DNA from 4 places in the Alkalihalobacillus sp. NPDC127517 genome. Region 3 is predicted to be linked to each of the others. Evidence: riboswitches for the same ligand, from Rfam matches in the RefSeq annotation. Region 3 holds a riboswitch; each other region holds the start of a gene.
The links. Region 3 has a riboswitch for thiamine pyrophosphate ahead of thiD (bifunctional hydroxymethylpyrimidine kinase/phosphomethylpyrimidine kinase). Riboswitches for the same ligand answer to the same signal wherever they lie in the genome.

Region 1: linked by a shared signal. The riboswitch ahead of ACQKKO_RS08370 (3-oxoacyl-ACP reductase) and the one ahead of thiD (bifunctional hydroxymethylpyrimidine kinase/phosphomethylpyrimidine kinase) in region 3 are both predicted to bind thiamine pyrophosphate.
Region 2: linked by a shared signal. The riboswitch ahead of ACQKKO_RS02910 (ECF transporter S component) and the one ahead of thiD (bifunctional hydroxymethylpyrimidine kinase/phosphomethylpyrimidine kinase) in region 3 are both predicted to bind thiamine pyrophosphate.
Region 4: linked by a shared signal. The riboswitch ahead of thiE (thiamine phosphate synthase) and the one ahead of thiD (bifunctional hydroxymethylpyrimidine kinase/phosphomethylpyrimidine kinase) in region 3 are both predicted to bind thiamine pyrophosphate.

Annotation. Positions count from the first base shown of each region.
Region 1 is NZ_JBNNQX010000005.1:188,366-191,993, reverse strand. Features, by position in the region: gene ACQKKO_RS08385 (DUF418 domain-containing protein) at 1-375, opposite strand, end outside; gene ACQKKO_RS08380 (TetR/AcrR family transcriptional regulator) at 368-961, opposite strand; gene ACQKKO_RS08375 (AAA family ATPase) at 1,122-1,862, shown strand; TPP riboswitch at 1,951-2,050, shown strand; gene ACQKKO_RS08370 (3-oxoacyl-ACP reductase) at 2,167-2,919, shown strand; gene ACQKKO_RS08365 (LLM class flavin-dependent oxidoreductase) at 2,945-3,628, shown strand, end outside.
Region 2 is NZ_JBNNQX010000002.1:194,596-198,223, reverse strand. Features, by position in the region: gene ACQKKO_RS02920 (branched-chain amino acid aminotransferase) at 1-824, shown strand, start outside; gene ACQKKO_RS02915 (HAD family hydrolase) at 871-1,659, shown strand; TPP riboswitch at 1,721-1,819, shown strand; gene ACQKKO_RS02910 (ECF transporter S component) at 1,942-2,520, shown strand; gene ACQKKO_RS02905 (ABC transporter ATP-binding protein) at 2,542-3,628, shown strand, end outside.
Region 3 is NZ_JBNNQX010000009.1:194,778-198,405, reverse strand. Features, by position in the region: gene ACQKKO_RS14195 (phosphatidylserine decarboxylase) at 1-321, opposite strand, end outside; gene pssA (CDP-diacylglycerol--serine O-phosphatidyltransferase) at 455-994, shown strand; gene ACQKKO_RS14185 (non-specific DNA-binding protein Hbs) at 1,248-1,520, shown strand; TPP riboswitch at 1,535-1,633, shown strand; gene thiD (bifunctional hydroxymethylpyrimidine kinase/phosphomethylpyrimidine kinase) at 1,782-2,588, shown strand; gene tenA (thiaminase II) at 2,612-3,277, shown strand; gene ACQKKO_RS14170 (YjcZ family sporulation protein) at 3,366-3,476, shown strand; gene ACQKKO_RS14165 (FAD-dependent monooxygenase) at 3,583-3,628, shown strand, end outside.
Region 4 is NZ_JBNNQX010000006.1:211,679-215,306, reverse strand. Features, by position in the region: gene aspA (aspartate ammonia-lyase) at 1-415, shown strand, start outside; gene ACQKKO_RS10180 (YqgU-like beta propeller domain-containing protein) at 546-1,619, shown strand; TPP riboswitch at 1,675-1,779, shown strand; gene thiE (thiamine phosphate synthase) at 1,845-2,471, shown strand; gene thiS (sulfur carrier protein ThiS) at 2,468-2,665, shown strand; gene ACQKKO_RS10165 (thiazole synthase) at 2,667-3,446, shown strand; gene thiO (glycine oxidase ThiO) at 3,462-3,628, shown strand, end outside.

The sequences.
Region 1 (3,628 bases), on a different contig from region 3:
AAAAGCTGCAAAACACATGAAAAACCCATAATAGTGTAAGATGTCCCCTGACCAACCTATGCTGTATAGCAGCATACCGAGCACAAATAAGAAGAGGGATCGCTTTAGTAAAGAGGTTCGTGTGTTTTGAATGACTGCTTGCTCTGATGTGATACGTGCTTTCCTGGTCATCAAAGAGATCCCAATACCAGCCAATGTAACAAAGGTGGCTGCGGCTCTTCCTTCAAATAAGTTGGTGAACCAGACCAAAGCAGGTGCACCGTTGCCCTGTGCTCCAGTAGAGACCATGAAATTCATGACCAGCATTCCAAACATAGCCAGGGCACGAGCAAAGTCTAACCCTTCTATACGATGATTACTTAGACTATTATTCATACGTTTCTATGCCTCTTAGTGTATTATCTACAGCTTCACGCCAAACCTGTTCAAATTCCAGTTTTGTGTCGGTTAAGATGTAATTCGTGATGTTATCAAAGACAAGTGCAAGCAATTGTGACTTAATTAAAATGTTTTCATCGTTTATTGCGTTCACTTTAACAGCATGCTTAAACAGATTATAGAAGGCATTAAAGAATTCCTGTTGAATGTCTTTTATTTTTTCAGAGTAATAAGAGTCACGAGAGGCTAACAAGATGTATTGGTTAAACAATTGGTTAAACTGCAGGTTGTGCTCTTGGAGGGAAATTGCTTTTTCGCCAATGGTATACAACATGGTATGCAGGTTCGTATCATTCATCTCGTTAAGGTCTGCGTAAGTGATCGACTGGATTTCCTTAGCAATGATGTCGAAGAGGGCTTTAATCAGATCATCTTTTGATTTGAAATAATAATAAACAGCTGGTTTCGTTATACCTACTTCTGCTGCGATATGAGCCATGCTTGTTTGATCAAACCCTTTTTCTGAGAACATAGAAAAGGCCGTCTCAATAATTTGTTTGTACGTTTGTTCCTTGTCTCGCATATGATCTCCTCCTTTATTTACTTACCGGTAAGTAAATAATATGATGAACTTATGTTAAATGCAACTGATTTTTTCAATCTAGCGCATCAAAATCAGGAAAAGAAGATGGTATAGTGTGAAAAGATGAAGTAATTGAAAATAAATTGTAGGAGGGGAAGTCATGTATTTAAAAAAGATCAAATTATTACGTGAAAAGATCTCAGGTGACAATGAATATCCTTTCTCAATCCCGTGTCTGAAGCATTTTGATGAACTAAATCTAACCAAAGCTGTTACTTTTTTTGTTGGTGAAAACGGCTCAGGAAAATCGACGATGTTAGAGGGAATTGCGGATAAATGCGATTTTAATACAGCGGGAGGAGGCAGGGGGAATCAATATGAGGTGCATGCTTCCCAATCAGCGTTAGGCGACTATCTTCGGTTAGGATGGATGCCTAAGACTGGTAATGGTTTTTTTTTAAGAGCAGAATCCTTTTATCAATTTGCCTCTCATTTGGATCAATTAAAGAAAGATGATCCTTCCTACAGTTATGGTCGTTATGGTGGACAATCCTTACACGAACAATCGCACGGAGAATCGTTTCTTTCCTTGTTTAAAAACCGCTTTGATGGTAAGGCTCTCTATTTACTCGATGAACCGGAGGCTGCACTGTCTCCTGCTAGACAATTGGTTTTTCTAAGGGTGATTCATGACCTGGCAACAAAGGAAAACGCGCAATTTATTATTGCTACGCATTCTCCTATCTTACTTGGCTATCCAGATGCAGAGATCTATAGCTTTGATCAACAAAAAATTGATGTAATTGATTATCAAATGACGGATCACTATCAAATCACTCACTATTTTCTACAGAATCGTGAAAGAATGCTATCAGAACTTTTAAAGGAAGATGATGAGTGAATTAAATCTTTACGCACCAATTAATCTAAGGTATAGTAAAGCCAACGTGAAAACGTTACCTAAAATAACCAACGATAATTAAATAGTCAAGATGCACTAGGGGTGTTTTTAACTGAGATGAGTTTATACTCGAACCCTTTGAACCTGAACTAGGTAAGACTAGCGGAGGAAAGTGCCAAGCTTTTATACATAGTTACCGTGTATTTGTGATTGATTGGTATGTATTCATTAGTTTGCGCAGTGTTCCTACAGGAATGCTGCGTTTTTTTCGTTGATCTAACAAAAACATAGAGGAGTGGTCAGAATGACAAGAACAGTCGTTGTAACAGGTGGAAGCAGAGGACTAGGAGCAACAATCGTACGAACACTAGCGGGGCAAGGGTTTCAGGTTGTTGTGAACTATTATCAAAGTAAGGAAGCTGCAGAAGCCTTGGTGTCTGAGATTGGAGAAGACAAGGCTTGTGCCATTCAAGCAGATGTTACAAATCGGGCGGAAGTAGATCGATTAATCGAACAAGCTACAGCTTATTTTGGAAAAGTTGATGTAGTGGTTAACAATGCGTTAGTAGATTTCAAGTTTGACCCTACAAAACAAAAGTCGTTCACAGAGCTATCATGGGATGATTATCAAAAACAGGTTGATGGCACGTTGAAAGCTGCCTTCAATGTGATTCAAAGTGTGGTTCCTCAATTTATAGAAAGAAAAGAAGGAACGATTATTAGTATCGGAACCAATCTATTTCAGAACCCTGTTGTCCCTTATCATGAATACACAACGGCAAAAGCAGGCTTAATTGGATTTACACGTAACATTGCGGCTGAACTTGGTGTGCATGGAATTAAAGCTAATGTTGTTTCAGGCGGTTTGTTAAAAACAACAGATGCTAGTGCAGTCACAACCCCTGAGGTCTTTGATCTGATCGCTCAATCGACACCACTTAAAAAGGTAACGGAAACTCAGGATGTAGCGAATATGGTTGCGTATCTTGCTTCTGAGCAAGCGACTGGCATGACGGGCCAAAACATTACAGTCGATGGCGGATTGACGATGAACTAAGCAACATCAGACGAAGGAACGTGAGGTGAAAAGGGTGGCAAAGAAACAAATACATCTAGGTGTTTTACTATATGGATGTGGGCATCATCAAGCGGCTTGGTTAATGCCTGATTCAACCATTGAAAAAGTTGGGGAGATTTCCTATTACCAGTCGCTCGCCCAGCTTGCGGAGAAGGGGTACTTTGACGCGATCTTTTTTGCGGATAACCAAGCATTTAAAGGGTTGGATTCTACTGAATTGCCAGCTTTTTGGTTTGACCCGATTGTGAATTTAACGGCTATCTCTCAAGTGACGACACATGTAGGGTTAGTCTCAACCATCTCAAGTACTTTTTCTAACCCATTTACAGCGGCTAGACAGCTTTTAAGCTTGGATCACCTGACAAACGGGCGGGTAGGCTGGAATCTGGTGACTTCGATGACAGATATAGAAGCTCAAAATCATGGAATGAACGCGCTGCCCCCACGTGCGGAGCGTTATCAAAAGGCTGATGAGTTTGCGGCGGTGATGGACAAACTGTTCCTTTCGTGGGAGGAAGAGGCGTTTTTACATGATCGAGATAATGGGAAGATCATCAATCCATCAGAGATTGAGCCCATTCACCACGCGGGAACCTACTTTAATGTGCATGGACCTTCTACAACACCAAGTAGTCCCCAGGGTAAACCGGTCTCGATGCAAGCAGGAGCATCAAAAGAGGGTATTGCA
Region 2 (3,628 bases), on a different contig from region 3:
TATTATTATTTAGACCCGAGCAAAATTTTAAGCGATTAAACTTATCTAGTGACCGTTTAAGTATTCCAGATATTGATACAAACATTGTTTTAGACTATTTAAATGAGTTGGTTAAGTTAGACAAGGATTGGATTCCTACATATGAAGGAACCTCATTGTATATTCGCCCGTTCATTATTGCGACTGAACCTAACCTTAGTGTAGCTCCGTCCACATCTTATAAATTTATGATTATTCTTTCACCTGTAGGCTCTTATTATAAAGAGGGTATTGCCCCTGTAGGCATTTACGTAGAAGACGAATATACAAGAGCCGCTCTTGGTGGAACCGGGATGGCAAAAACAGCAGGGAATTATTCTGCCGCATATAAAGCTCAAGATAAAGCGACAGCTCATGGTCAAGCTCAAGTTCTTTGGCTTGATAGTTCTGAGAAAAAGTACATCGAAGAAGTAGGAAGCATGAATGTCTTCTTTAAGATTGATGGAGAGATTGTAACACCTGAACTTAGTGGGAGCATTCTTGAAGGAATTACTCGTAAATCAATTATTGAATTACTGAAGAGCTGGGATATGCCAGTTTCAGAACGGAAAATTTCAATTAATGAAGTATTACTTGCCATTAAAGAAAATCGACTTGAAGAAGCTTTTGGAACAGGAACGGCTGCGGTGATCTCACCAATTGGAGAACTTAGCTGGAAAGGTGAGCAGTCGCTCATTAATAATCGTGAAACAGGTCATTTGGCTGCGAGACTCTATGAAACATTGACAGGCATTCAAAAAGGTAGAATAGAAGACCCGTTTAATTGGACTTACGAAGTAAAATAGTTGTACAAGACTTTATTTAAATTGTTTTAAAGAAAGGGAATCCTTGATGATAAAAGCTGTTTTTTTTGACTTAGATGATACCCTTTTATGGGATCAAAAAAGTGTTCAGAAAGCATTTGACGCCACATGTGTTTATGCTGCGGAACAAGATGAACGTATTAATGCTGACGAGCTCGAGTATGCGGTAAGGGAAGAAGCAAAGCAATTATATGCTTCTTATGAAACATTTCCTTTTACGCAAATGATTGGAATTAATCCCTTTGAGGGCTTATGGGCAAATTTTCAGGATCGAGAAGAGGAATTTCAGAAGTTAAAAGATCTCGCTCCCGGGTATCGGTTAGCTTCCTGGGATCTTGCTTTGAAGAAGTGTGGAGTAGAAAATTCAGAACTTGCAAAAGAGTTATCTGAGAAGTTTCCACTTGAACGCCGAAAAAATCCAATCGTTTATGAAGAAACGTTTAAAGTATTGGACCGTTTAAAAGAAGACTACAAACTTCTTCTATTAACAAATGGCTCTCCCGATCTACAAAATATTAAATTAGAGCTGACGCCCGAATTAGTTCCTTACTTTGACCATATTGTTATTTCTGGTGCTTATGGTAAGGGAAAACCTGATAAAGGCATATTTGAACATGCCTTATCATTAATGGAGCTTGAGAAAGAAGAAGTAATGATGGTTGGAGACAACCTTATGACTGATATTCTTGGTTCTCAGCGAGCCGGTATTCCTTCTATTTGGGTTAACCGTAGAGAACAAACAACTGCCGAAGTTGAACCGACTTATGAGATTACATCCCTTTTAGAAGTAGAATCTGTCTTAGAAAAGCATTCATAAAAAAAGATTGTCGGCTTCACGTTAATATGATTAAATGTACATGTACAACATTATAAACTTTTATTTCCACTAGGGGCGCGTAAGCTGAGAGAGGCAACTTTGCCTTAACCCTTGACCTGATCTAGATAATACTAGCGTAGGAAAGTGGAGTCGACTCTTTTTATTATGGCGACTTGTCTCTTTAGGGATTAGTGTATACGTAATGAAGAAGCCACTCCATTCTTGGAGTGGCTTCTTTTTTTCGGCTAACTGTGGGAATAGAAAAACAGGAGGAATGAACTGATGAAGCGTTTGACCTTAACGGATATCTTGGTCACAGTCATTATTGCAGTGGTTTTCGGAATTGTGTACAGATTATGGGGTCCAGTAAATGACAGCTTAAAGCTATTTCCACTTCAAGTGAATGAACTGATGTATGGTATGTGGTTTATCGCAGCTACTGTAGCCTTTTTAATTATTCGTAAGCCTGGTGTGGCTCTTATTGCTGAAATAGCAGCGGCCTCAGGGGAATTTATTGTAGGCTCACAATACGGCTTAGAGGTATTAATTTATGGAATCATGCAGGGGCTTGGAGCTGAACTTGTCTTTGCATTGTTTTTGTACAAAAGCTACTCCATTTTTACTACCTCTCTTGCAGGTGCAGCATCTGCAGGAGGCTCGTTTCTGATGGACTGGAACCGAGGCTACATGGCGGATCTTGTTGGATGGAATGTCACATTAGTGATCATATTACGAACCATTAGTGGCATCCTGATTGCAGGCATATTCGCCTACTATCTTGTTCGGGCACTTGAGAAAACGGGTGTCACTGATTTATTGAGACCATCTTCTAAAAAAGATCTTGATACGTTAGATTCATAAGAAGGGAAAGGGATAAAAGATATGAGTGCATCTGTAGAGAAATTAAGGCTCACCTTTCCTGGAAGTGGCACACTTTTGTTTAAAGATCTGAGCGTTGAGATTTCCGAAGGCGAGAAGGTCCTTATTCTTGGGCCAAGTGGAAGTGGAAAATCAACCTTGCTTCAAGTACTTACAGGTTTGGTGCCATCCGCTATAAATCTTCCACTTAAATATAAAAAACTCACTCATCCAAAATCGTGGGGTTATGTCTTTCAAGATCCAGATAGTCAATTTTGTATGCCTTATGTAGATGAAGAAATCGCCTTTGTATTAGAGAATTTAGGAGTACCAAGAGAAGAGATGAACCAACAAATTAACCATGTTCTTGAGTTGGTCGGTTTAGAGCTTAACGAACTTCATACACCGATTTCGCAATTATCTCAAGGAATGAAACAAAGGCTAGCGATGGCTTCCGTTCTTGCTCTTAAGCCGTCCACCTTCTTTTTTGATGAACCAACGGCGATGCTTGATCCATTAGGCACTGAACAGATTTGGAAACTCATTAAATCGATAACGAAAAACCAAACGGTGATTATTGTTGAACATAAAATTGATCATATTCTTGATTTCGTTGAGAGAGTTATTGTTTTGAATGATGCAGGTCAAATTATTGCAGATGGGCAAACAGATTATATATTTAAAACATACAAACAAACCCTGCATGAATACGGCATCTGGTATCCAGATGTTTGGCAGGAGTATCTGACACAACGTAAATGGGCATCAGAAAGTCGTGATCAAAACCAACTTCCTATCATTGAGCTAAAGGATTTTCAAGTGCTTCGTAGAAAAGAAGCTAAACTGACTGTTTCTTCGTTAAACGTTTACCCTGGTGAGTGGATCTGCATTACCGGGGTAAACGGTGCTGGCAAAAGCACATTGCTTCTAGGATTAATGAATGTGCTTCGGACGAGAGGAACATATAAGGTTCATCAAACTTTAGTTAAGAAAAAGGATCAATTAAGTGATCTTCTCGGATTTGTCTTTCAAAATCCTGAATATCAATTTGTTACAAATCACGTAAGCGAAGAGATTGCTTTTACGTTAAAACAAGAGCGACGGTCCCAAA
Region 3 (3,628 bases):
TCCTTTTACAGTAAAAGTCTTACCCGCATCAAGATGCCCCTGCTCAGCCAATACACCATCAACAGGACTCACAACACTGTTAGACTCTTGGTCAATTGACCTAGTATTTGGTTTAAGTTCACGAATAAAAAATGAATGTAAGTTTTCAAACCGATGAATGGGTAAAAGAATTTCTTCTTTGTTTATATTAAATGTTCTTATAAATAATGGGATAAAGGGCTTGCTTACTTTCGAAGTGGAAAAACGCTTTAATCGCTTGGACATAAAGGGTCCATTTGTAAGCTCCACACACGCGCAAAAAAACCAGCGAAAACCTTTCATTACATGTCTCCAATCATTCTTATTTTCTTTTTTACTCTGTTTCTCACGTTATTCTCATGATATAATTATAGATTCATACAGTTTTTAGCAGTTTTGTTTGATTAACTGTATTATAAAAGGAGAGTGAACGAAGGTGTTCTTATTACAAAGGCTTGATTCTTCTTTAAAGAAGGTTAAAGGCCAAATTGCAAACGCCTTAACACTAATCAATCTAGGCTTTGGAGCTTTAGCCATTATCTATGTATTTCATGACCAATTAAGAGTAGGATTACTTCTCATTGCTATTGCAGCTGTTTTTGATCGTTTAGATGGAGCGGCCGCACGAAAATTTAATGCTACCTCTGAATTAGGTAAGCAGCTTGATTCATTAAGTGATATTATTTCCTTTGGTGTAGCCCCTGCTATGCTCATGTACCAGGCGGCTTTAGTTGAGTTCGGTATGCCAGGAGCCATTTTCGCAATCATTTATATTATGTGTGGCGCCCTGCGTCTGGCACGTTTCAACATTACAGAATCCAATCAGTATTTTGTTGGTTTACCTATTACGGCTGCTGGTTGTATTCTCACATTTTTAACTCTATTCGTCAATTATATCCCTTATTATGTATTTATGTATGCAATTATTGCTCTTTCCCTTCTTATGGTGAGCCCATTCCGTGTCCGCAAATTTTAACTCAGAACCCTTGATTGTTTTTTAGGAGAGGACGCATAGCAATCACGTTTTCTATGATGTCGTATATTTTGCTAAAAAATGATAAAAAAGTCTCTATTGAGCGTTTATTTAACCCAAATCTCTTGACTTAACAAGGATTCATGAGTAAATTTGAAGGGCAGGTTATTAAATACTTGTCGTAAATAAAGATTGTTATGTCGCTACTTACGTAATGATCTTTTCTATCTTAAAGGAATGAAAGGGAGTTATCTCAATGAACAAAACTGATTTAATTAACGCAGTATCCGAACAAGCGGATCTATCTAAGAAAGACGCTTCTAAAGCAGTAGACGCTGTATTTGACAGCATTACTTCTTCTCTAGTAGAAGGTGGAAAAGTACAACTTGTTGGTTTTGGTAGCTTCGAAGTACGTGAGCGTTCTGCTCGTAAAGGCCGTAACCCACAAACTGGTGAAGAAATTGAAATTCCAGCAACAAAAAATCCTGCGTTCAAACCAGGTAAACAGCTTAAAGACGCTGTAAACTAATAACTGAATGACAGACTAACCACTAGGGGTGCACGATGCTGAGAGAGGCGATGCCTTAACCCTAATTACCTGATCTAGTTAACACTAGCGTAGGAAAGTGGCACGTAATTGTCCATACATAGTAGATCGTATGGTTTATCTGATCGTTTATGTGCACCGCTTCTTATGAGAAGCGGTGTTTTTTTTGGAGATGTATCACATTAGTTAACCTTTTTAATCATCGTTCCGAAGTAAGTCAAAATAAAGAAATGAGGAATGAAGATGTCTATCCATACAGCATTAACCATCGCAGGAACAGACCCTACTGGTGGCGCTGGGGTACAAGCTGATTTAAAAACATTTCAAGAGCGAGAAGTATTTGGTATGAGTGTCATTACGTCCGTTCTTGCTCAAAATACAACTGGTGTTCAAATGATCCAACACATGCCTCTCGACCTGATTCAAACACAGCTTGAATCGGTTTTAACGGATATTCCCCCTTCTGCGGTGAAAACGGGGATGATTGCCACTCCTGAGATGATGGAGGCATTGGTTGACTACCTACAAGGCGTTAAAGTGCCTTACATTTGTGATCCAGTGATGATTGCTAAGAGTGGAGATCCTTTAATGGATGAACATTCACGCAAATCCTTACGTGAAACCTTAGTACCCCTTGCAACCATTGTTACGCCAAACATTCCAGAAGCGAGCGATTTAATTGAGATGAAGATTGAAACAGTCGCTGATATGGAAAAAGCGGCTAAACTCATTGTGAACGAGCTTGGCGCTAAGGCAGCGGTCATTAAAGGCGGGTATCGAACAGATCATTCAACGGATGTGCTGTTCTCAAATCAAACCATGACCCATCTGCATGCAGACAGAACCGATACAAAACATCTGCATGGAACAGGCTGTACCTTCTCAGCAGCAATCACTGCAGAGCTTGCAAAAGGGAAGTCTATTGAGGAAGCCGTCTCAATAGGAAAAGCATTCATTACGGATGCAATTTCTTATACCCTCCAGCTCGGTTCTGGAAATGGTCCAACAAATCATTGGGCATTTCGTTTAAAAGGGTTACCTGGAGAATAAAAACGATGGTGAGGAGTGAGTAGATGTCTTTTACGAAGGATTTACGTCAAAAAGCAGATTCAATCTGGAAAGCGAATCATGAACATGCATTTGTTCAGGAAATCGGATCAGGAACATTAGACATTGAGGCCTTTAAGTATTACATGAAACAAGATTATTTATATCTTATTGAATATGCTCGAGTATTCGCACTTGGTGTTGTGAAGGCACCAGATTTGGATACAATGGCTACCTTTGCCTCCTATTTGCAATCGACTCTCCATGAAGAGATGTCCCTCCATCGCTCGTACGCACAGCGCTTAGGCATTACAAATGAAGAATTGGAGCTATCGATTCCCGCTCCTACTACGATTGCGTATAGTAGCTATATGATCAGTGAAGCACAAAAAGGCTCCTTAGCTCATCTCATCACAGCCATTCTTCCGTGCGCATGGAGTTATTCGGAGATAGGAAAACGGCTCGCTCGTTTACCTGGAGCACTTGAACACCCTGATTACGGAGAGTGGATCCACATGTATCAAGACGATGAATTTAAGGAAATTGCTGACTGGTTATGTTCTAAGCTTGATGAACTTGCGCTCTCTTTAGGAGAAGCTGAACGAAAGCAGCTTGAAGACATCTTTCTTACTTCAAGCCGGTTCGAATATCTGTTTTGGGACATGTCTTATCAGCAGTCGCATTGGGAGTAAATCGGCAAACAGATTCTAACATAAAATAAGTACCCCTTTCTCTTGTTACTGCATAGTCTATGTTATGTCTTGGAAAGGTGGTGGCAACATGGGAGAATTTGAATGTGGAAAAGGCGGCGGTTACGCTGGTGGCGGCTTCGCGTTTATCATTGTTTTATTCATTCTTTTAGTAATCATTGGAGCTAGCTACGTATACTAATTTGTAGTAAGTCGGAGCCACTTAAGTAGTGGCTCTTTTTTCGTTTGAAACGCGTCGTTCAAGGGAATCGTTAGTAGATAAACCGTCCGTGATTGGAGTGATTTGAATGGAGCAACCTCACGTGTTAATAGTCGGAGCCGGCCCTACCGGAT
Region 4 (3,628 bases), on a different contig from region 3:
ATTATCATTCCAAGTGATTGGAAATGATCATACTATTTCACTCGCTTCTGAAGCGGGACAGCTTGAGTTAAATGTAATGGAACCAGTACTAGTATTTAATTTATTACAATCCTTCTCCATTCTTGACAATGGCATGCGTGTCTTTAGAGAATATGCGATTGAAGGAATTACGGCAAACGTTGAGAGATGTTTAGGTCTTGTTGAAGGTAGCGTCGGTATTGTAACAGCCATCAATCCGCACGTGGGGTATGAAGTGGCAACTAGAATTGCAAAAGAGGCCATTCAAACAGGGCGCCCTGTTCGCGAGATCTGCCTTGAGCGAGGAATCTTATCAGAAGAAGAACTAAATGAAATTCTGAATCCGGAAGAAATGACAAATCCGGGTATTGCTGGATCTCGATTTATTTCTATGTAATACCGATATAAGCTGAAGAGGATAAGATGTCCTCTTCAGCTTTTTTTACATTGCTTCTAAAAAGAAGTTGAGAGGAAGAAAGTAGACATGTCATAATAAGGATAGAGATAGATAAAAAGGTGGCCCATTCATGAAAAAGGTATGTACTAGTATCGTATTACTACTTGTAGTAGGTGGCTGTCAAACAGATGAAGCCCCAGCGTCTTCAATTTCACCAGTCGTAATCGATACAATTTATCCAATTGACGTGATAGGGGATCACCAATTGGAAGTGATTGGTTGGTATGATGAACAAACGCTGGTATACCTTTTATCAGAAGGAAATTCATTTGATTTGTTTACCCACGATGTCTTTACTGGTGAGGATGAATTATTTTACGCTAGTATTGAGTCGGAGCAATTTCATCGCTTAGATGTAAATAAGGATCAATCATTGTTCGCTCTGCAAACACTTAATGAACAAGGCCTGGCAGAACTCGTCATATTAAACAAAGCTGGAGACGTCGAGATTAATCCGGATCTTTCAGCAGACGATTATGCAATTTTTTGGAGCCCTTATCATTCAACAGAATTTATTGCTGTTGCCTTTCAGCCAGACTGGGAACAAGAGGTCTACCATGTTGATCTTGAAGCAATGGACGTTGAAAAAACGGGAATTCAAAGTAACTTTATCCAGTGGGTAACTGAAGATACAGTGACCTACTTAAATTGGAGCATGATTCCCTCGGTTGAAGCTCCCCTTCAGCAGTATAATCTCACAACCAATCAAACGAAGGATGGGGTAGGTTCTGCACTTTATTTTTCAAACTTATTTCAAGATCGTTCGATGGTAGTGAAATACAAAGAACTTCAGGCCGATGAGATCATGTATGAATTTACTGATGGCATACATAAACTGGGTTCCTTAACGATACCAATCTTAAATACGTTTTCGGATCATTGGTGGATAACTTCCTATGCATTTGATGGGCTACTTGATCGCTTTTATTACTTAAGTCCAAGGTACTCAGCAGATTATGTATCATATAAGGATGGCTTTGATCTTTTTATGTATGATTTAAAGGAGGATTCATTTAAAAAGCTTGGTCAGCTCGACCAACAAGAACCGCTTGAGCTTTCATCAGATGGGAAGTGGCTTCTCACAGGAAGTGTAAAGAAGAAACTGATTCGTACAGAGGATGGTACTGTCTTTCAATTATATTAAGCTTATCCCTTTGCAAGAAGTCTGGTTTCTGTCATACTTAAATTAAATTGAACATGATAAAGACTAGGGGTGCCTTATTAGGCTGAGAATTAGGAGTAATCCTTTTACCCTTGTACCTGATCTGGGTGATGCCAGCGTAGGAAAGTCGACTAATTAGCACAAGTAAGAGTTAGCCGTATTCCATCGTTGGATACGGTTTTTTATTGTGTATAGGAGGAATTAAACATGAAAGAGTTTCGTTTATATGCTATTACAGGAGAAGAATTTCATCCCGGTAAGGATCTTGTTGACGTCATGGAACAAGCGATTCAAGGTGGCGTAGATATTATTCAGCTTCGAGATAAAAAGAGCAGTAAGGTAGACGTTTTAAATAAAGCAAAAAAGCTACGTGCGCTTACGAAAAAGTATGATGTTCCATTTATCGTTAATGATCACATTGATGTTGCGTTAGCAGTTGAGGCGGATGGGATTCATGTTGGACAGGATGATTTACCTCTCGCAGACGTCAGAAAAATTGTCGGTCCTGATATGATAATCGGTATTTCGACTCATCAGATTGAAGAAGCAAAGCAGGCAGAAGAAGGTGGAGCTGATTACATCGGTGTCGGTCCCATTTTCCCGACAAACAGCAAAGAAGATGTCGTTGATCCAGTTACAACAGCTTATATTCAACAGATTGAAGCAGACATCACGATTCCTTATGTCGCGATTGGTGGAATTAAACGCCATAATCTAAAAGAAGTCTTGGCTGCAGGTGCGAAGCGAGTATGTATGATTACTGAAATTGTCGAAGCGGATGATGTGAAAGCACGCTGTGAGGAGATCATTACTATGATGGAGGATCCATCATGACCATTGTTGTAAATGGGCAAACCATAAGCTTTAAGCAGCAAACACTCGAAGAACTTGTGAATCAATACAAACTAGAGCCTGAGCTTGTTGTGACGGAAGTAGATGGAGCGATTATTTCAAGAGAAGAGCGAGCGGAAAAGCAGCTTGAAGATGGGATGAAAATAGAATTGGTTCATTTTGTAGGAGGCGGTTGAATTGAAAAAAGACACACTTGTGATAGCTGGTCGTGAGTTTTCATCTCGATTTCTATTAGGGACGGGTAGATATCCAAACCCATTTGTTCAAAATGAGGCAATTCGAGCGGCTGAAGCCGAGATTCTTACATTCGCCATTCGTCGTGTGAATCTTGAAAATCCCGAAGAAGATGCGATCTTACAGCATTTAGATCAATCCTCGTTCACTTATTTACCGAATACATCCGGTGCTAGTAACGCCGAAGAAGCGATTCGAATCGCACGGCTTGCCCGTGCTTCAGGAATCAGTGACTGGATTAAGGTTGAAATTAGTGCGAATGAAAAAACCTTATTACCAGATCCGATTGAAACATTAAAAGCAACAGAAACTCTTGTAAAAGAAGGGTTTACGGTACTCCCGTATACTTCGGATGATCCAATTCTAGCGAAGCACCTAGAGGAAGCTGGAGCGGCAGCAGTTATGCCAGGGGGCTCACCTATCGGAACAGGACTCGGAATCCTCAATCCTTATAACATTGGATTAATCGTCGCAGAGGCAAATGTACCGATTATCGTTGATGCAGGGCTTGGGTCTGCAAGTGATATTACTCAAGCGATGGAACTAGGTGTGGACGGGGTTTTAATGAATACACCAGTTGCTCGTGCCAAAGATCCTGTGCGCATGGCAGAGGCGATGAAGCTTGCTATTCAGGCTGGCAGAATGTCATTTAAAGCAGGTCGTATTCCTAAGAAACCATATGCAACAGCAAGTAGTCAATTTGAGGAGTATATCGTTAAATAGAGAGTGTGAGAATCTATGGCAGAACGCATCATTGTATTAGGTGGAGGCGTCATTGGGCTTGCGACAGCCTTTGAGCTACGCATGCGAGGATTAGATGTATCGGTTCTTGAAGTTCAGGAGTTTGGTGGTCAAGCATCAGGTGCTGCTGCCGGCATGCTTGCGCCCTATTCGGAAATTGGGGA